Regions from separate parts of the Alteromonas sp. PRIM-21 genome, predicted to be linked through region 1. Evidence: predicted binding sites of a transcription regulator. Region 1 holds the regulator's gene; the other holds the start of a gene.
What was found. Region 1 encodes FNR, which switches genes on or off when oxygen is low (the NO sensors DNR and NnrR bind a similar motif). Its sites were predicted from a motif close to TTGATCTAGATCAA; they were not measured.

Region 1 (3,420 bases):
GCCTAAACTCATAATTAACTAGCTTGGTTTGTGATAAAGGCGTCATTATACATTAAAGCGCCTTTTCGAGACTATGGCTGAGTGGTTAAATTTATCGAGAAGCGTTAAGTACTGATTAAAGCGTGTGTTATTAATTCGCGTAATTAACCGCTAAATGCGAGTTTTTTTATGAAAAGCGCCCATCGCCGACTCGCCATTTGTCGCCATTAAGTGTCTTGATATTTAAGCGCAATTAAGTCGTTAACTACACGGTTATAGGTGATTCAAATCCATCGGGCTTAATTGCTAATACGTCACAATTCAGTTCATCGATAACGTGTTCGGCAGTATTGCCAATAAGCGCTGCTGAAATACCCACCCGTCCCACGGTACCTATTACAACTAACTCTGCATCCAGTGTTTTTGCTACTTGTGGGATAACTTTTTCAGGTAAGCCTTCTTTAACCACACATTTATTATCTGGAATACCGTATTTGAGTGCGTGACTACGCATTTCTTTAATATGATGGTTTTTTACCGCATCGTGATACGTGTCTGGGTCAAACTCCGGCACTTCGATGGCAATGTTGAGTGGTGTTGAAGGGTAGCTGTTGACTAAATTAACGTTACCTTTCAGCAAAGAGGCATAGTCATTCGCGATTAATGTAAGCTTGTCGTTTAGTGCAGCGTGTTCATCATCTTCGCTCCCTACGTTCACTGCAGCAATGATTTCACCGCCTTCTGGCCAATCATGTTCTTTCACGAGTAGTACAGGGCGAGGGCATTTGCGCATTAAGTGCCAGTCCGTAGGTGTAAAGATCACTGACGCAAGGTCGTCATGTTTTTTAGTAGCTTTTACTACTAAGTCAATTTGGTTATTAAGGGCGTAATAAATAATCGACTCATAAGCACGGTTGTTCCACTCAACCACAATATCGGTCTCTGAAAAGCCTTGTTCTTTTAGCTGGGCAGATAGCCATTTGGCGTGTTCTTTTGTAACGGCATCGCGCATTGATTCACGTTCGTCGGGGCTAAGCATGGTTGTCATATCGTAAGACAAATCATATACCACCATCATAGCGGTAACCGTGGCGCCGGTTTTTGATGCAAGTTCATAGGCACGGCTTAGGGCAGGCTGGTTGTCGCGTTCCGCGTCCACCACGGCAAGAATTCGTTTACACTCAATCATAACGTCTCCTCAACTACAAAGCTTCGTATCGCTGTCGACATCGATATTGTTTCAAAACAGTTTATATAAACCATTTACATTAACTATAAACGACATTTAGAAAAACGTGAGTTGTTTTGGATCAAGGCGTAAATAATTCGTTGATAAACTAAAAAGCGCGCATGTAGCGCGCTTAAGATAAAAGAAGAATAAATTAACCGTTACAAACTACGCTAGGGCCATTTAACGCCTCTAGCTTGGTATTTAACCGATCAAAATCCAAAATAGAGATCAATTTTCCGTCTACCTTGATAATGTTTTCCTTCTGAAAACGACTTAATAGACGGCTAATGGTTTCTATCGTTAAGCCTAAATAGTTGCCGATTTCGTTTCGGGTCATAGTTAGGTGAAACTCTCTGTGCGAAAAGCCACGCTCTTCAAAACGCTGGGAAAGGTGTGATATAAAATACAGCAAACGCTCTTCAGCAGTACGCTTGTTTAAAAGCATGATCATGTCGTGATCTTGTTTTATCTCAGCGCTCATAAAGCTCATGATCTGATGGCGTAGTTTGGGAAATTGAACCGACATTTCATCAAGTGTGTCATAAGGCAGTTCACACACCATGGCGGTTTCTAGCGCAGAAGTGTAACTTTGATGCTTACTTTCACGCAGGGCATCAAAACCAATAATATCACCCGGGAAGTGGAAGCCGGTGATTTGCTCTTCACCTTCTTGATTAGTTACAAATGATTTAAAAGAACCTGTTCTTACCGCAAAAAGGGAACGAAATTTATCGCCAGTTTGAATGAGCGTATCGCCTTTATGAAGCGGTTTTTTGCGCTCGATTATATCGTCAAGAGATTCAATTTCTGTTTTGTTTAGTGCAACGGGTAAACACAGGTGACTAAAGCTACAGTTTTGACAGTGAATAGAAAATTGGCTTCCTTTGCTCATAATGCATGCTCTTTTAAAGACCCCACGACAATAATACACCTATTTTTAAACGATTGCGCCATGAATAAGATAGGCTGCATATATGGCCATTATTACTGCGATGAGTTGTCTAACGTGACTGTTTTGAAAACTACTAACAATATACTGACTGCCTGCACTTGCTGCGAGTAGCGTTGGCAAAGTACCTAAACCGAAGAAAAACATCACGGCGGCGCCTTGTACTGCATTGCCAGCAGCCAAAGACCAAGTAAGTGTTGAATACACTAATCCACAAGGTAACCAGCCCCAGATAAACCCATAAGGGATAGCGCTAAAAGGGGTTTTGAACGGTAAAAAACGCTTAGATAGTGGCTGCAGTTTAGAAAACAATCCTTTTCCAGCGCTTTCCAATACCGTTAAACCCGTCCACCATTTACCTAAATAACAGGCTAGCAACAACAGCATAAGGCCGCTAAGCAAAGATAGGGCATAGTTGGCAAGGGGCACGTAGTCGGCGGCTATTTTTCCAAGCGCCCCAGTTAGCGCGCCAGCGATGGTGTAGCTTGCTATACGTCCTATATTGTAGGCTAGGGTATAGGGTAATGCTGAAGCACCTTTTGGTGACACCATTCTTAGCGCTGCCACTATACCACCGCACATGCCCACGCAGTGAACACCGCCAGCTAAGCCGATAAGAAAGGCTGAGAAATAATTAATCCCCTCCATGCGACTCTTGGCTTTTATCTACTTTACTATCCTGAAATTGCTTGCGTTGCTCAGCGAGCTTTTTTTCCTCAGGCGGAAGGTCATCATCAAACAAAATACTGTAACCCTGACGGTCTAAATCTTCAAACTGATTGGTTTTAACCGCCCAGAAGAATATCACAATTGCCACAGCTACTATGATGATCGCGATTGGTATTAAAACGTAAATTATGCTCATACTATTTGCCCAGAAGTCGCGTAGAGTTTGTCACTACTATGATACTGCTTAATGACATTCCAACAACCGCCATCCACGGTGAAAGCAGGCCTGATACGGCGAAGGGTAAGATCAGCACATTGTAACCTAACGACCAACCAATATTTTGTCTTATTTTTTGTTTCACTTGGTGCGAGGTTTTAATTAACTCCGGTACAGAAAGTAGCTGGTCGCCTAGCAATATCACGTCGGCAGCAGTCTTCGCAACATCTGTCGCATTACCTACTGCTATCGCTACATCGGCACTAGCAAGCACTGGCGCGTCATTAATACCATCGCCCATCATCATTACCTTGGAGCCCGATTGCTGCATAGCTTGAACCGCTTCGTATTTCTGTTCTGGGGTAAGACCCCCTT
Region 2 (3,420 bases), on a different contig from region 1:
AGGCGGTAAGAAGCCAGTCTCTCGCTTTGGTACCCCAGTCAATTGCTACAAAATCAGCAGCATTAACAGCATCGGAAATTTCACCTACACGGTATAATGCTATTTCGTGTTCCATCAAAACCTCGCTATTCACTTCTTCAGACTTAAGCGGCTCAGTAGAAAAAGCGAGATCTGTAACTCTTTCATGTAGTTGACGTGACAGTGAGTCGAGCGTCAAAACTTCTGCCTTTACGGAATAGTCAGGAAATGAGTTGTGAAGGTGGCTTAGCATTGTGGGCAACAGTAATTCACTGGCAAGCTGTGTTGCCCCGCAAACCACATACTCAGACGATTGTACCTGCAGCTCTTGTTTGGCTTCGTTGAGTGTGGCACACAATTGCTTAGCGTAGGGCAGCAACTTTTCCCCAGATTGCGTGAGTTGGATACTGTTGCGCTGTCTAATAAAAAGCGTCGTGTGAAAATACTCCTCAAGCAGCTTTATTCTAGCACTAACGGCAGATTGAGTGAGGTAGAGATTTTCAGCGGCTTTACCGAAGTGACGTGTTTTTGTCACCTCTATGAAAGTGGTGAGAAAGCGTATATCCATGCTTGATGTACAACCGAATTGATATGGCTCTAAATTGACATAGATAATACGGTAAGTAAATATAAATGCACAGAAGCGCACCGCTTTAATCGATGCGCTTAATCAAAAATTCATCAACTTGTTGCGTTAATACTCTTCTTGATGCAAACGACGCTGCTTCTCTCGGCGTTGCATGTCCCGCTTCTGTTTTATTTTTACAGAGCTGTGACGTTTGGAAGTTGATTTTTTTGCGTGAAGACCTTCCTCTTCTACCGAGTCCCATTCATCACGCTGGTAACGATAGTCTTTACTCATTGACTTCTCTGGGTTATGAACACTTTTCAATTATCATCCTAAGCCGAAAAATAGAAAACGAATTTTAATCATCGTAGCGACAAGAATTTTTGATGACATTTTTACTGTATTTTCACAGGAGCACTTCGCCAACACATGTTTCATTTTTGTTACAAATTTCCCACCGCAAAAACTTGTTCCAAAAGTCGGATATATTGATAAATTTCATCAGGTTAAAAGAGGTGAACTCTCGTTCTATAACGTTTCAGAGAGCCTATTCGCGGCAATATTCTTATTAGATTCCATTACTTTTTGACCTATTAAAAATTTTTTATTGATAAGGAAAAAATCTTTTGTTTTATCTTCGGTTATATTTATTTTAAAAGTGCGCTGAACAAAACAATACGTTGGGTACAACATGAAAAGTTTAGCTATTCGACTATCTGCAAAACCATATATTGACCGTCAAAAGTTTCCCTATGGATTTCGTAAATCAGGTGACTTCAGTATCACTGAAGCCGATCTTCTAACTAACTATGGCAAGACTTTATTAGGCCTCGAAAACGGTGAACTTTCGCCAGAAAGTGAAGATGAGCAACACTTCGTTTCGTTCATTAATGGCAAAGTTGAAGCAGTAAATAACCTCGAAAAGGCATGGGCAAAATATGTAAAGCTGGCAAGAGGGAAAAAACATTTTTATACCCTTCATAGCAGTGCTAGTAATCAATCAGAATACGATGATGATTATTCTGATGAAGAGTTTGATGTAGCCTAACCCTAAAACATATCAGTCAACGTTAAAAAGCTCGCTCAGGCGAGCTTTTTTGTTTTAAGCGATAAATGATCTCAATCAAGGTTAAGCAAGAAGAAAATGAAGAAAGGTTAAGGACTGTCTACACTTAGAGTATTAAAGAGTGACGTTAACTAATAATAACTGTCGCTCTATACAAAGAGCCCTAGCAAAGGAGGCGCAACGATGATCATTAGTTCAAAACAGCTTACTCACTTTTCTATTCATGCCGTTGATGACAAAGTAGGCGGCGTTCGCGATATTCTTTTTGACGATGAAACGTTTACCGTACGTTATCTGGTTGCAGATACAAATACGTGGCTTCCGCTTAGCAGAAAAGTGGTTATTTCTCCCATTGCCGTTACAGAACTAGACAGCAGTGATGACAGTGTTCATGTAAATATGACTGTTGAAAAGTTAAAGAACAGCCCATCAATTGATGAACATAAGCCCGTGTCTCGAGAGTATGAGGAGAACCTCTTTAAATATTTCGGCTACGGCTACTACTGGATTGGGCCAGGAGCATGGGGAGAGTTTGCACATCCCAATGAGCTTGTTGAATTACAGCAGGCGGAAGAATCTGAAACACTTAACCCTAAGAAAACAAGTAATCACTTGAGGGCTGTGGGAGAAGTGGGAGGCTATGAAGTTGCCACGACTACCGACAATGTTGGGCACATAAGCAACTTTATAATCGATACGCGAAGTTGGAAAATAATAATGCTGGTGGTCGATACCAATAACTGGCTTCCAGGCGGTAAACACTTGGCGCTATTGCCGGGGGATATTGAAAATATTGATTGGGCCGCACACAGTGTCGCGGTTAACCTAAGCCATGATGAATTAGTCAATAGACCAGAAGTAGATAGTGATAGAATTCCAGAAGAAGATTACATCGCCATGTTGTGCAAACAACTGGATAAATAGTTTCAGATATGAATTTGAAGGAATGTTAAACGATACAATGTCCGCTATGTGGCGGACATTGTTGTTTTAATGATAATTAAGAAAAACCTACTCGCAGAAGAATTCGTCCATCAGCGCAATAAGTCGTTTAACACGCTCATCCGCAAGACGATAGTAAATTGTTTGGCCTTCCCTTCTGGTAGCTACCATTTTTGATTCTCGCAATAATGCGAGGTGTTGAGAAATCACGGGCTGTGAAACATTGACTACCTCTAGAAGCTCGGTTACCGACTTTTCCTCTTTCAACAATGAACAAAGCACCATGAGACGTGTTTTATTCGCAAATTGTTTAAGGAAGATCTCAGCTTCCACCGCATGTTCCATAATATCATCTGAACCTATTACCATATCCTCAGACATAAGCACTTCCTTTCTTTAACGTTTCTGGCAATAATTTAGCTATTAATTATACTAAAGTATAAGACATTTTGCCGACTTGCCATTATATGCGATGAATTCCGGTAATTGATATTGTTTTATTGAATTTCCATTTATACATTAGGTATTGCTTATTTATTTTGTACAAAATCGTTATAAATTGGGAGTACTATGCTAATAGATATTAAAACTCGAATTGAGAACATCAGTTTCGATATTCGTTGCGTCACTGCACAAAAAGCGTCTGAAGAGTTAGTGCGTAATGATGGAACCCTTATCGACGTAAGGGAAAGCGGCGAAGTAGCGAGCCAGCCAGTCCCCTCTGCCCTCAACATACCCCGAGGCGTGCTTGAGATGAAAGCATTGGAGAGATTCAAAGATGCCTCAATACCGCTCTACATCCATTGTGCATCTGGCGTTCGTGCAA

Region 2: IW644_RS13675 (PRC-barrel domain-containing protein) is a predicted target of FNR. The motif match lies at 1,700-1,713, and genes of this name have one in related genera.

What each region holds. Positions count from the first base shown of each region.
Region 1 is NZ_JADOEK010000003.1:113,594-117,013, forward strand. It holds gene ttcA (tRNA 2-thiocytidine(32) synthetase TtcA) at 1-12, opposite strand, end outside; gene uspE (universal stress protein UspE) at 245-1,168, opposite strand; gene fnr (fumarate/nitrate reduction transcriptional regulator Fnr) at 1,362-2,102, opposite strand; gene IW644_RS07185 (sulfite exporter TauE/SafE family protein) at 2,148-2,807, opposite strand; gene ccoS (cbb3-type cytochrome oxidase assembly protein CcoS) at 2,794-3,024, opposite strand; gene IW644_RS07195 (heavy metal translocating P-type ATPase) at 3,026-3,420, opposite strand, start outside.
Region 2 is NZ_JADOEK010000009.1:130,048-133,467, forward strand. It holds gene IW644_RS13660 (LysR family transcriptional regulator) at 1-586, opposite strand, end outside; gene IW644_RS13665 (hypothetical protein) at 713-910, opposite strand; gene maoP (DUF413 domain-containing protein) at 1,278-1,634, shown strand; gene IW644_RS13675 (PRC-barrel domain-containing protein) at 1,836-2,576, shown strand; gene IW644_RS13680 (ArsR/SmtB family transcription factor) at 2,664-2,975, opposite strand; gene IW644_RS13685 (rhodanese-like domain-containing protein) at 3,165-3,420, shown strand, end outside.